2 regions of the Mycobacterium sp. NGS16 genome follow, and region 2 is predicted to be linked to the other one. Evidence: riboswitches for the same ligand, from Rfam matches in the RefSeq annotation. Region 2 holds a riboswitch; the other holds the start of a gene.
What was found. Region 2 has a riboswitch for cobalamin ahead of AC5Y4Q_RS03075 (magnesium chelatase subunit D family protein). Riboswitches for the same ligand answer to the same signal wherever they lie in the genome.

Region 1 (6,610 bases), on a different contig from region 2:
CCGCACCGATCCCCTGGTTGGGGGTCTGGCTGTAGCGGGTACGGAACGCCTCCGGGTAGGGGTGCCCGCCGTTGGCCAGCGACGAGCCCATCGGAGTGCGCGACATCGACTCGACGCCCCCGGCGACCACGACGTCGTAGTGCCCGGCGACCACACCGGCGGCGGCGAAATGCACCGACTGCTGACTGGAGCCGCACTGGCGGTCCACCGTCACCCCGGGCACGGTCTCGGGCCAGCCGGCGGCCAGCAGCGCGGTCCGGCCGATGTCCAGGGCCTGTTCACCGGCCTGCATGACGCAGCCCCAGATCACGTCGTCAACCAGCGCCGGGTCCACCCCGGCGCGACCGACCAGCCCGTTGAGTACCTGGGCGGACAGTTCGGCCGGGTGCACCCCGGACAGTCCGCCGTTGCGCTTGCCGATCGGCGAGCGCACCGCTTCTACGATGACGGCTTCGGCCATGGGTGCTCTCCTTCATCAACGAGGGTCCTTGACGACGATTGTCAACCGGGCCTATCTGCTGACGGCAACGGGGGTGCTCCCAGCACTCGCGTAGCGTCGAATCCATGGCGCGGATTGTGATCGTCGGCGGCCACGGCAAGGTCGCCCTACTGCTCAGCCCCATCCTGACCGAACGCGGCGACGAGGTGAGTTCGATCTTCCGCAATCCCGACCACGCCGAGGAGGTCGCGGTGACCGGGGCGATCCCGGTGGTGGCCGACATCGAGCAGCTCGACACCGACGGGCTGGCCGAGCTGGTGGCCGGCCACGACGCGGTGGTGTTCTCCGCCGGCGCCGGCGGCGGCAATCCGGCGCGCACCTACGCGGTGGACCGCGATGCCGCCATCCGGGTGATCAACGCCGCCGGCCAGGCCGGGGTTCGCCGGTTCGTGATGGTGTCCTACTTCGGCGCCGGCCCCGGACACGGTGTGCCCGAAGACGATCCGTTCTTCCCGTACGCCCAGGCCAAGGCCGCCGCGGACGCTCACCTGCGGGCCACCGACCTGGATTGGACGGTGCTGGGCCCGAGCCGGCTGACCCTAGAGCCGGCCACGGGCCGCATCGAGACCCGCGCCGACGCCGACAAAACGCAGGCGTCGCGCGGCAATGTCGCCCAGGTGATCGCGGCCTGCCTCACCGAGGACGCGACGATTGGCCGCACCATCGATTTCAACGACGGCGAGACGCCCATTGCGGAAGCCCTGCGGGCGCTTCGGGGGCGACCGACCGGGTAATCTCGATCACGCAACTGGTTTGCCGACACCGCCGGTAGCGGCGGCGTCGGCATCGAGCGTGACGCGGTTTTCCGTGGAGCGCGAGAGGGAACCCGGTGAGAATCCGGGACTGTCCCGCAGCGGTATGCAGGAACGACCGCCGTCACAGGCACTGGTCTCGGGTTCGGGACTGGGAAGCGACGGCCATTAGGTGCACCCCCGGTGCGCGCCTGCGAGTCCGAAGACCTGCCCGTTGTGCCGGGCGCGCCGCGCTCGGCGGATCAACGCCTCGCGGAATGGGCGTCTGGTTTTCCAGCGTTATCGTGCGTTAAATTGCATGAGACCGGATGGGCTGGACGTCCGCCGGCGGTGATCCACCCCTCTGGAGTGAAGGATCGCATCGTGACCGCTCAACCGTTTACCGCCACCGTTCTCGGCTCCCCCCGGATCGGGCCGCGCCGCGAACTCAAGCGCGCCACCGAGAGTTACTGGGCCGGCCGGATCGGGCAGGACGAACTGCAGAAGGTGGCCGCCGGCCTGCGCCGTGACACCTGGGCTCAGTTGGCCGCTGCCGGCCTGGATTCGGTGCCGGTGAACACGTTCTCCTACTACGACCAGATGCTCGACACCGCGGTGCTGCTCGGTGCGCTCCCGGCGCGGGCGGCCGGGGTGGCCGACGAACTGGACCGCTACTTCGCCGCCGCCCGCGGTAACGCCGACATCGCCCCGTTGGAGATGACGAAGTGGTTCGACACCAACTACCACTACATCGTTCCCGAGATCGGCCCGGACACCACGTTCGCGCTGAATCCGGCCAAGGTGCTTGCTGAGCTCAAAGAAGCTGTTGAGCAAGGGATTCCGGCCCGCCCGGTGGTCATCGGCCCCATCACCTTCCTGTTGCTGAGCAAGGCCGTCGACGGGTCGCCGGCGCCGATCTTCCGCCTCGACGAGCTCACCGACGTCTACGCCCAGCTGCTGTCCGCGCTGGCTGAGGCCGGGGCCGAGTGGGTGCAGATCGACGAGCCGGTGCTGGTGACCGACGTCGCCGCCGATGCCCCCGCGCTGGCCGAGCAGGTCTACGCCCGCCTGGGCGGGTTGAGTAACCGGCCGTCGATCCTCGTCGCCACCTATTTCGGCGACCCGGGCGCAGCCCTGTCGTCACTGGCCGCCACGCCGGTCGAGGCGATCGGCGTCGATCTGGTCTACGGCTCGACGGATTCGATTGCCGCGGTGCCGGAACTGGCCTCCAAGGTTCTGGTCGCCGGGGTGGTCGACGGCCGCAACATCTGGCGCACCGACCTGGAAGCTGCGCTGGCCAAGCTGGCTACGGTGCTGGGATCGGCGGCCGCGGTCGCGGTATCGACGTCGTGCTCGACGCTGCATGTGCCCTACTCGCTGGAGCCCGAGACCGGCCTGGACGACGCGCTGCGCAGCTGGCTGGCGTTCGGCGCCGAGAAGGTGACCGAGGTGGTCAGTTTGGCCCGCGCCCTGGCCGAGGGCCGCGAGGCGGTCGCCGAGCAGATCCACGCATCGAACGCCGCAGTCGCGTCACGCAAATCCGACCCGCGGCTCAACAACGCCGATGTCCGCAGCCGGATCGCGACGATCACCGCCGCCGGTACCCACCGGGGCAGCGCCGAGACCCGGCGGGCAGCTCAGGCCGACCGACTGCACCTGCCGCCGCTGCCCACCACCACCATCGGGTCGTTCCCGCAGACCGTCGACATCCGCAAGGCCAGGGCGGCGCTGGCCGCCGGGGAGATCGACTCCGCGGAGTACACCCGCCGGATGAAGGCGGAGATCGCCGACGTCATCGCACTGCAGGAGCAACTCGGGCTGGACGTGTTGGTGCACGGCGAGCCGGAGCGCAACGACATGGTGCAGTACTTCGCCGAGCAACTGGAGGGGTTCTTCGCCACCGCCAACGGCTGGGTGCAGTCCTACGGCAGCCGCTGCGTGCGCCCCCCGGTGCTGTTCGGCGATGTCGCCCGGCCGCACCCGGTGACCACTGCATGGGCCACCTACGCCCAGTCGCTGACCGACAAACCGGTCAAGGGCATGCTCACCGGCCCGGTCACCATCCTGGCCTGGTCGTTCGTCCGCGACGACCAGCCGCTGGCCGATACCGCCAACCAGGTGGCGCTGGCGATCCGTGACGAGACGCTGGATCTGGAGAAAGCCGGCATCGCGGTGATCCAGGTCGACGAGCCGGCGCTGCGGGAACTGCTGCCGCTGCGCAAGGCCGACCAGCAGGCCTACCTGGACTGGGCGGTCGGCGCCTTCCGGCTGTCGACGTCGGGAGTGAGCGACGCGACCCAGATCCACACCCACCTGTGCTACTCGGAGTTCGGTGAGGTGATCGGTGCGATCGCCGACCTGGACGCCGACGTCACTTCCCTGGAGGCGGCGCGCTCGCACATGGAGGTGCTCGACGACCTCAACGCGATCGGGTTCGCAGGCGGTGTGGGGCCGGGCGTCTACGACATCCACTCGCCGCGGGTGCCGTCCACCGATGAGATGGCGGCGTCGCTGCGTGAGGCACTGAATGCCGTTCCGGCGCAACGCCTCTGGGTGAATCCGGACTGCGGCCTGAAGACCCGCAAGACCGACGAGGTGACCGCCTCGCTGGCCAACATGGTCGCCGCGGCCCGAAAAACCCGAGCAACCCACGCTGGGATCAAGTCCTGACCCTGAGCCGCGCGTGCGCCGGCACCGCCCGACCCGCTGGAATTCGCAGTAATTCACCGGCATTTCAGGTCGGGTCCCGCCGGCGTTCAGCCGGCCGCTGCTTACCGGCCCTACCTTCGGTCGCGAAGGGGAGTAGTTCCTACCCGCCACGCCTGTGGCGGATGTGGATGGTCGTCAGTACGGCGGGCCAACCCGCCCGGTCATTCAGCGGACCCAGGACTTTCGCGAGCGAGACCTTCGGACGATTGACCATGTCGACCGAAGCTCTCTGGGAATTCAGCAGATTCGGTCGCCGAGCGAAGGAGACCGATGCCCCCCTCGATGCCCGCTCTCATCGACGAAGCCGAACCGGCACCTGATGAGGTACTCGACGCGATCACCGACGTAGTGGGTGAGGCGCCCGGCGACGACGGCGACGACGTCGCCGACGGGCGACGACCTCGTCCATCCCCCGCGCCCGGCGACGGCTTGCTGGCGATGACCACCGCGGCGATGGCAGGCGTCAGCGCCGTCGGCCTGGGCATCGCGCTGGCCGGACGCGTCCTGCGGTTCCCACGTTTGCCGGCGAGTGTCCAAGGCGCCGTAGTCGCCCTGGACCACCAGCCGCGGCTGCGCCGGCTGCTCGAGGAACGAATCGGCAAGCGCGCGACCGACACGGCGTTGGGTGCGGCCTCCACCGCCGCCAACGCGCTGGCCGTGGCGCCGTCGATCCTGGCGGTGGACCTGGCGATCAACACCTTCAAAGCCGCCGAAGCGCGCGCCGTCGCCCGGGCCTGGTCCCGGCGCGAACCGGAACTGGGCCGCCCCGCCACCGGATCGGCCGCCCCGTCGGCCTCCCGCCTGGTGCCGTCGCCGGCCGGGCCCGTCGAAAACCACCTGCAGCGCAGCACCTGGGTCCAGGCGATCGGCGCTACCGTGGTCGGCGCGGCCAGTCGCGACCCGAACCTGGCCGGCACCGCCGCGTTGGTCGCCGTGCCGAAAGCCGCGCGATCCACCCAGGAATCGTTCACGGCGACGCTGGGCCGTGGGCTGGCCAACAACGATGAAGCGCTGCAAGTCGACCCGGACAGCCTGCGCCGACTGGATCGGATCGATGTGGTGATTCTCGATCCGCGAATACTGCGCAGTGCAGCGCTGCGGTTGGTGCGGCTTCGCGGTGCCGGCGAGAAGGACCTGACCACCTGGGAGCGCGCCCAGGCCATGCTGGCGGCCGGCGACCTGCAGCCCGGGTGGCACCGCGTCGCCGGCACCCGCCGCGGCAAGGCACGTCCCACTACCGAGGCGCTGTTCGCACCGGCACCCCATCCGCTGGCGGCCGCCACACTCGCCGAGACACAGCGCGCCGACGTGCAGACCATTACCGTCGATGACTCCGCCGGTCTGGGCGAGTTGCGGCCCGCGTTCGACGAAATCGCGCCGATGCCAGGCGATTCGGTCGACGACGCGCTGCTCGACGCGGTGCACAAGTATCAGCAGGAAGGCCACACCGTCGCGGTGGTCTCCTCGGCGGCTGCCCAGGCATTGTCGGCTGCCGATCTCGGGGTGGGCATCCGGTCTGAGGCCGGGCCGGCTTTCGAAGACCAGCCGCAACCGCTGGACGCGGACCTGATCGTCGATGATCTGGCCGGGGTGTGGCGGGTTCTGCACGCGCTGCCGGCGGCCAAGGAAGCCAGCCGCCGCGGTGTCGAACTGTCCATCGGCGCTTCGGCGTTGGGTTCTCTGCTGCTGATCCCGACCGTGCGGGGCCGCGGTCCTGGACCGGTGGTGTTGGGCGCGGCAGCGGGTCTGCTGTCTGGCTACTGGTCGGCCCGCAAAGTGGTCAACGCGCCGCTGCCCCGACCGGTTCCGGTCGACGAGTGGCATGCCATGTCGGTTGAGCAGGTGCGTGCCGCGTTGGCGTCGTCTGCGGAGCCCACCTTCGCGCCGCGCGCTGCCGACAACGCCGGGCGCCACACGATCTGGCAGTTTTTCGACGCGGTGCGCGACGAGTTGTCCGACCCGCTGACCCCGGTGCTGGGACTGGGCGCCACGGCCACCGCGATACTGGGTTCACCGATCGACGCGTTGCTGGTGGGCTCGGTACTGGCCAGCAACGCCGTCCTGGCCGCCGGCCAACGGCTCAGCGCCGAGCTGCGGCTGAATCGACTGCTCGCCGACCAGATCCCACCCGCCTGGAAGGTGACGATCCGGCCGGACGGCACCCGGGAACGGGTTCAGGTGCTTCCCGAGCAGTTGCAGCGTGGCGATCTGATCGAGGTGGGTCCCGACGACGTGGTGCCGGCCGATGCCCGCGTCATCGAGCAGGAGAAACTGGAAGTGGACGAGGCATCACTGACCGGTGAGTCGCTGCCGGTGACCAAACAGATCGACGCCACCCCGGGCGCGGAACTGGCCGAGCGTCGCTGCATGCTCTTCGCCGGCACCACCGTGGCAGCCGGGACCGGCCTGGCATTGGTGACCGCGGTGGGGCCCGACACCGAGGTGCGCCGCGCCGCCGATCTGGTCACCAGTCGGCACGGCGACATCGGGCTCGGGCATCAGCTCGGCCAGATCACCAACCGGACCTGGCCGCTGAGCCTGGTCGCCGGCGGATTGGTCAGCGCCCTGGGGGTGCTGCGCGGTACCCGGCTGCAGCAGGCGGTGGCGCACGGCGTTTCAGTAGCTGTGGCCGCCGTCCCCGAGGGCATGCCGGTGGTGGCGACCCTGGCTC
Region 2 (6,610 bases):
CAACGCCAGCGCGCACGTCCCGAATCCGGCGACCGGGTGCCGTCGGCGCGGATCCGCCCAGGCGCGGTCGGCGGTGTAGCCGAGCAGCAACCCGAAAGCCCGGGCCGCCATCACCGCAGAATCCGGTCGAGGGCGGTCAGCAGCCGAGCCGTCACCTCCGGGGGGCGGGCCGCGATCCGCACCCAGCTGTCGTCGAGGCCCGGGAAGGTGTCGGCCCGCCGCACCGCGATACCGTTGTCCCGCAACGCCGCATGGACGCCTGCGCCCACACGGGCCAGCACATACGGGGCGACACCGGCGACGAACGGCACCCCGCGCTCGCTGAGTGCCGTGCCCAACTGATCCCGCCACTGCGCCAACCGGCCTGCCCGGCACTCGCTTTCGGCCAGCGCCCGCTCATCAGAGCAGGCCAGCATGGCGGCCAGCGCCGGCGCCGACACCGACCAGGGAATCTGCAGCCGCGCCGCATCGGCGATCAACGACGGATCGCCTACCAGATACCCCGCCCGCACCCCGGGAATCGACCAGTGCTTGGTCAGGCTGCGGCTCACCAGCAGACCCGGCTGTGGCGAACCAGCCAAACCTTCCGGCTCACCGGGAACAGCGTCCAGAAACGCCTCGTCAACCAGAACCACCCGCCCGGCCCGCATCAGCGAAAGCAACACCGAAGCCGGATGCAGCACCCCGGTCGGGTTGGTCGGGTTGCCGACGACGACGAGGTCCGCGTCGTCGGGCACCGCGGTGGGGTGCAGGGCGAAACCGTCGTCGGCCCGGCACAGCACGGTCTCGACGGTGTGGCCGGCGGCGATCAGCGCGGCGTGCGGCCCGGTGTACTGCGGGTGGACCACCACCGGCCGTCGCCACCGGCGCAGCCGGGCCACCAGATCAAAGGCCTCCGAGGCGCCCGCGGTGGGCAGCACTGCATCGGCGCCAACGCCATGCCGGGCGGCCAGGGCATCACGGGCGGCGGACGCATCCGGATAAGCCGAGGCGTCATCCAGCGAGGCGTGCAGGGCGGCCTCGAGCCAGTCCGGGCGCGGCCCGCCGACGACGTTCACCGCGAAATCCACCAGCCCGGGCCGCGCCTCGGTATCGCCGTGATGGTGCAGGTCCGGGCCGGTGAACTCATGCACGGCGTCGGCGAAACGCTGAGCCAGCCGCGGATACCCGGCCCAGTGGATATGCAGATACGACGCGTGCAGCCGCGGCCCGGCCACACCGTCCGGGCCGTCCGGCAGCTGCCAGGCGGGACTCACCGGCTCCTCGAAAGTGGCTCGGGTGCGGTGGAATTCATGCCCGGTGACCCGCAAGCCGGCCTCCGCGAGCAGCGAATCGGCCGGTGCGACGGCATCCCGGTAGCCCAGGGTCAGCCGCGGCGACATCTGCGCGGCCCCGGCCAGCGCCCCCACGCCGGGCGCCTCGCCGACACTGCGGCACAGGTAGGCCAACCCGCCGCATTCGGCGACGGTCGGCACCCCGGCGGCAATAGCCGCCCGCAGTGCACCCAACAGTGCGGTGTTGGCGGCAAGCTGTCCGGCGTACACCTCCGGGAACCCGCCGCCCAGGTAGATCCCCGCCGTCCCGGCCGGCAGGCGGGAGTCGGTGAGCGGGTCGAAGCAGACCACCTCGCAACCTGCGGCGCGCAGCAGTTCGAACGTCTCGGTGTAGCCGAACGTGAACGCTCGCCCGCCGGCGACCGCCACCACCGGACGCGCCGACGACGCGGCGCATACCTCGGCGGCCGGATCCCACGCGGTGCCAACCAGATCCGGTGCCTGGCGCGCCACGGCCGTCACCGCGTCGAGGTCGACATGCTGCTCGATCAGCTCGGCCAGCCTGGCCAGCATGGCACCGGACTCGTCGCGTTCGGCGGCCGGCACCAGCCCGAGATGCCGCGACGGGGTCTGCACACCCGCATCACGGGGCAGCACCCCGAGCAGCGGAATACCGCTCGGGCGCAAGGCAGCGACGACCTCGTCGGCGTGCCGGGCGCTGGCGGCCTGGTTGAGGATCACCCCGGCCACGTGCACCTCCGGGTCGAAACCAGCCAGCCCCGCCACCACCGCCGCGTGAGTGCGCGCGGCATGCGAGATGTCGACGACCAGCACCACCGGGGAGGCGGTCAGCGCCGCGACGTGGGCGGTGGAGGCCTCACCGTCAGAACCGAGTCGGCCGTCGAAAAGCCCCATCACGCCTTCGATTACGGCGATATCCGCGCCGGCGGCACCGTGCAGCAGCAGCGGCACGATCCGGTCCGCACCGACCAGCACCGGGTCCAGGTTGCGGGCCGGGCGCCCGGTGGCCAGCGCGTGATAGCCCGGATCGATGTAGTCCGGGCCGACCTTGTGCCCGCTGACCTGCAGGCCGCGCGCGGCCAGCGCCGCCATCAGCCCGACCGCCACGGTGGTCTTGCCGTGCCCGGATGCGGGCGCGGCGACAACGACGCGGGGGAGACTTACCATTCGATCCCGCGCTGGCCCTTCTGGCCGGCGTCCATCGGATGCTTGACCTTGGTCATCTCGGTGACCAGGTCGGCGATCTCGACCAGCCGCGGATGAGCGCGGCGGCCGGTGATGATCACATGCTGGTGGCCCGGCCGGTTGGCCAGGGTCGTCACCACGTCGTCGATGTCCACCCAGCCCCAGTTGATCGGGTAGGTGAACTCGTCGAGCACGTACAGGTCGTGGGTCTGCTCGGCGAGACGGCGTTTGATCTCGGTCCAGCCGGCCAGCGCGTCGCCGGCGTGGTCCTCGGTGCTGCCGGACTTGCGGCTCCACGACCAGCCCGAGCCCATCTTGTGCCACTGCACCGGGCCGCCCACACCGGTCTCGTCGTGCAGGGTGCCGAGCCGCTCCAGCACCGCCTGCTCGCCGACCCGCCATTTCGCGGACTTCACGAACTGGAACACCCCGATCCGAAAGCCCTGATTCCAACCGCGCAGCGCCATCCCGAACGCCGCGGTGGACTTGCCCTTGCCGTCGCCGGTGTGCACCATCAGCAGCGGCCGGTTGCGGCGCTGCCGGGTGGTCAGGTTGTCGTCGGGCACCGTCAGCGGTTGTCCTTGCGGCATCAGGCGGCTCCCTTTCCGGTGGCGTCCCGGACGATGTCGGCCAGCGCCTCGGCACTGAGCTGCGGCAGCGGAACGTATTCGGCCCGCAGATGCTCAGCCAGTGTGCGCGCCAACCCGAGCCGCATCCGGCCGCTCTCACAGTCCACGACGACCGTCGAAAAACCTTGGGCGGCAAGCGCAAGAGCGGCCTGGCGGGACCGTTCGACAGGGTTGATACCGGCGGTGGCCCGGCCGTCGGTGAGCACCACCAGCAGCGGACGGCAGGCCGGCTCGCGTAGCCGTTCGCGGCGGATCACCTCGGCGGCTTGCAGCAGCCCTTCCGCCAGCGGCGTGCGGCCACCGGCGGGCAACTGCTCGAGGCGCGCCGCGGCGATCTCCACCGACCCGGTCGCGGGCAGCGCCACCTCGGCATGCGTGTCGCGAAACGTCACCACCGCGACCCGGTCCCGGCGGCGGTAGGCGTCCAGCAGCAGGGACAGGATCGCGGTCTTGACATGCCGCATCCGCTCGGCGGCGGCCATCGACCCGGAGGTGTCGACTACGAACAGCACCAGGTTCGCCTCGCGGCCCTCCCGCACGGCGCGGCGAAGGTCGTTGGCCTGCAGCACCATCGGCCCACCCACCCGGCCGCGGCTGCCCTGATGCGGGGCGGCGGCCCGCACTGTCTCGAACAGGTGGAGCCCCCCGGTGGTGCCGGCGGCGGTGGCGCCCACGCGGCGCCCGGAGCTGGTGCGGGCCCGGCTGCGCCGTCCGGCGCGCCCGGCACCCACCCCGTCGACGGTGAAAAGCCGTGCCCGGTAAGGGGTATCTGCGCCGACGGTCGAGGTGCTGTCGGCTTTGTTCGGCGCCGGACCGTTCGGGCCGGCTGGGGCGGTGTGGCCGCCATCGGGTTCGGGGCCCTCGGGGTCCGGGTCGGGTTCAGGATCCTCCGGCGGCAGCAACTCGTCGAGTTCGGCCTCGTCGAAGCCGGGGGCGTCAAACGGCTTGCGCCGCCGGCGATGCGGCAGCGCCAACCGGGCGGCGACCCGCAGATCTTCGATGTTGACCGCGTCGCGGCCCTGCCATGCCGCATGGGCGACCGCGGTGCGGGCACAGACGATGTCGCCGCGCAGGCCGTCCACGTCGAACGCCGCGCAGATCTCGCCGATCTTGACCAGTGCGGCGTCGGTGAGCTGCACGTGCGAAAGCAACTGCTGCGCAGCACGGATCCGCGTGCGCAACCGTTCCTCGGCGGCGGCGTACCCCGCTGCGAAACCCTCCGGGTCGGCGTCGAAGGCCAGCCGGCGGCGTACCGCTTCGGCACGCACCGCCGGATCACGCGGCGCGGCGACCTCCACGGTCAACCCGAACCGATCCAGCAGTTGCGGGCGCAACTCGCCCTCCTCGGGATTCATCGTCCCGACGATCACGAAACGCGCCGCGTGGGTGACCGAGACGCCGTCGCGTTCGACCGTCAGTCGTCCCATGGCAGCCGCATCCAGCAGCAGGTCCACCAGGTGGTCGGCGAGCAGGTTGACCTCGTCGACGTAGAGGATGCCGCGGTTGGCCCGGGCCAGCAGGCCGGGCTCGAACTCCACTACGCCGGCGCCCAGCGCCCGCTCCAGGTGGATCGACCCCACCACCCGGTCCTCGGTGGCGCCGACCGGCAGCTCCACCAGCCGCACCGGGCGGGTCTGCACGGGGGCGTCGGCGGGGAACGGGCCGTCGGGGGAGAGCGGGTTGGCCTCGGCGGGATCGGAGGAGAACCGGTCGTCGGCGACCACGTCGATGGCGGGGAGCACCTGGGTCAGCGCCCGGACCAGCGTCGACTTGGCGGTGCCCTTCTCGCCGCGGATGAGCACCCCACCGATGCCGGGGGAGATCGCGCTCAGGACGAGCGCCAGCGCCATGTCGTCGAGGCCGCCCGGGGCGTCCGGGTCGCCGCCGAGGACGGCGGGGAAGGGGTAGAGCTGTTGCATTGAGGCTCCGCTCGTGATGCCGGTGTTGGCAACGCGAAGCCGGTATTCGGACTGACCGCGACGCACCGAAATGCGCCGCGGAACACCGTAGCGGGCCTGTGTCGGAGTCACACCGACTTCCCTGGCACTTCGCGCCGATACCCTAACACCAACCGAAAGGACACCCACAGATGACCGCACCCGAAGCAGACCTGACCGGATGGACCCCGGCACCGTTCACCGGTGGCGGTTTCACCCACGACGTGTACCGTAAGGGCGAGGGCCCCGGGGTGGTGCTGATCCCCGAGATCCCGGGTCTGCACCCCGGGGTGCTGGGTTTGGGAAATCACTTGATGGACAACGGATTCACCGTCGCCATTCCCTCCTTGTTCGGCGAGCCCGGTAAGGCGATCACGCCCGGCTACGCGCTGAGCACCATCGCGCGGGCCTGCGTGACGCGGGAGTTCGCCGCGTTCGCCACCGGCAAGCAGCGCCCGGTCACCCAGTTTCTGCGGGCGCTGGCCCGTGACCTCAACGAGACGACGCCGGGCAAGGGCGTCGGGGTGATCGGCCAGTGCTTCACCGGCGGTTTCGCGCTGGCCGCCGCGGTCGATGACGCCGTGCTGGCGCCGGTGCTCAGCCAGCCGTCGGTGCCGCTTCCGCTGACGTTGAAACAGCGCCGCGACCCGGGGCTCTCCGAGGTCGAGCTGGGTGTGGTCGCCGACCGCGCCGCCAACGACGGGCTGTGCGCGCTCGGCCTGCGGTTCAGTGAGGACAAGATGGCCCCGGGGGATCGCTTCGCGACGCTGAAGGCGCGGCTGGGCGACGCGTTCGAGGTGATCGAGATCGATTCGTCGCCGGGCAATCCGCATGGGCTGTCCCGGATGGCGCACTCGGTGCTCACCGACCAGGTCCGCGAAATCGACGGCCACCCGGCCTACGAGGCGCGCAAGCGCGTGGTGCAGTTCCTCACCGAGCGGTTGAGGTAACGGAGCGCACCTCGGTCCCGAGAGCTTGTCGATGTTTCCCATACAGCACCGTCGTAGGGCGGGCGGGGCTCGAACCCACGACCAACCGATGATGAATCCGGAATTAGTCCGTTAATGAATCAGCCCTCCACGCCAACATGGGGTGACGACAGAGTGTCGGTGCTCTTCACGGCCGGTGGGCAAGCATCGTGGGGACACGGCTGTGCCCGTCGATGAAGGTGCGGAGCGCGGGATCGAGAAAACCCGAAACGCCGAGCAGATCTGCGTACCGGCCTGCGATATCTTCGGACCAGACACGGTGATGATGGCCGATCCGATTGCGAAACTCACGGAGACGGCTTATCGGGTCATGGATGGTTCCCAGATTCCGGTTCGGGGCGTGAGGAAACGCCGACACGAGGTCCGGCCACAGAAACGTCTGCTTTTTAGACACCATCTGATGCCAGAATCCGAACGATAGCTCGGAGATAATCTGGCCGGAGTTCAGGCTCTTCCGGTTCCTCCGGACACGACGCTTGGCTTCATCGACGTCGACATAGGGTCGACGATGCCTTCCCAACCCACCCGCATCTCGCCCGAGTTCACAGGCGTCATCGAAGATCCAGTGCCCGCTG

Region 1: it holds a riboswitch for cobalamin, as region 2 does, so the genes downstream of both, metE (5-methyltetrahydropteroyltriglutamate--homocysteine S-methyltransferase) here and AC5Y4Q_RS03075 (magnesium chelatase subunit D family protein) in region 2, are expected to answer to the same signal.

Annotation. Positions count from the first base shown of each region.
Region 1 covers NZ_JCALEE010000004.1:174,950-181,559, forward strand. The annotation lists gene AC5Y4Q_RS12525 (thiolase family protein) at 1-460, opposite strand, end outside; gene AC5Y4Q_RS12530 (SDR family oxidoreductase) at 565-1,233, shown strand; cobalamin riboswitch at 1,280-1,480, shown strand; gene metE (5-methyltetrahydropteroyltriglutamate--homocysteine S-methyltransferase) at 1,615-3,900, shown strand; gene AC5Y4Q_RS12540 (cation-translocating P-type ATPase) at 4,210-6,610, shown strand, end outside.
Region 2 covers NZ_JCALEE010000001.1:628,832-635,441, forward strand. The annotation lists gene AC5Y4Q_RS03060 (cobalamin biosynthesis protein) at 1-111, opposite strand, end outside; gene cobBC (bifunctional hydrogenobyrinic acid a,c-diamide synthase/histidinol phosphate aminotransferase CobBC) at 111-2,462, opposite strand; gene cobO (cob(I)yrinic acid a,c-diamide adenosyltransferase) at 2,456-3,070, opposite strand; gene AC5Y4Q_RS03075 (magnesium chelatase subunit D family protein) at 3,070-5,028, opposite strand; cobalamin riboswitch at 5,049-5,175, opposite strand; gene AC5Y4Q_RS03080 (dienelactone hydrolase family protein) at 5,199-5,996, shown strand; gene AC5Y4Q_RS03085 (Abi family protein) at 6,163-6,610, opposite strand, start outside.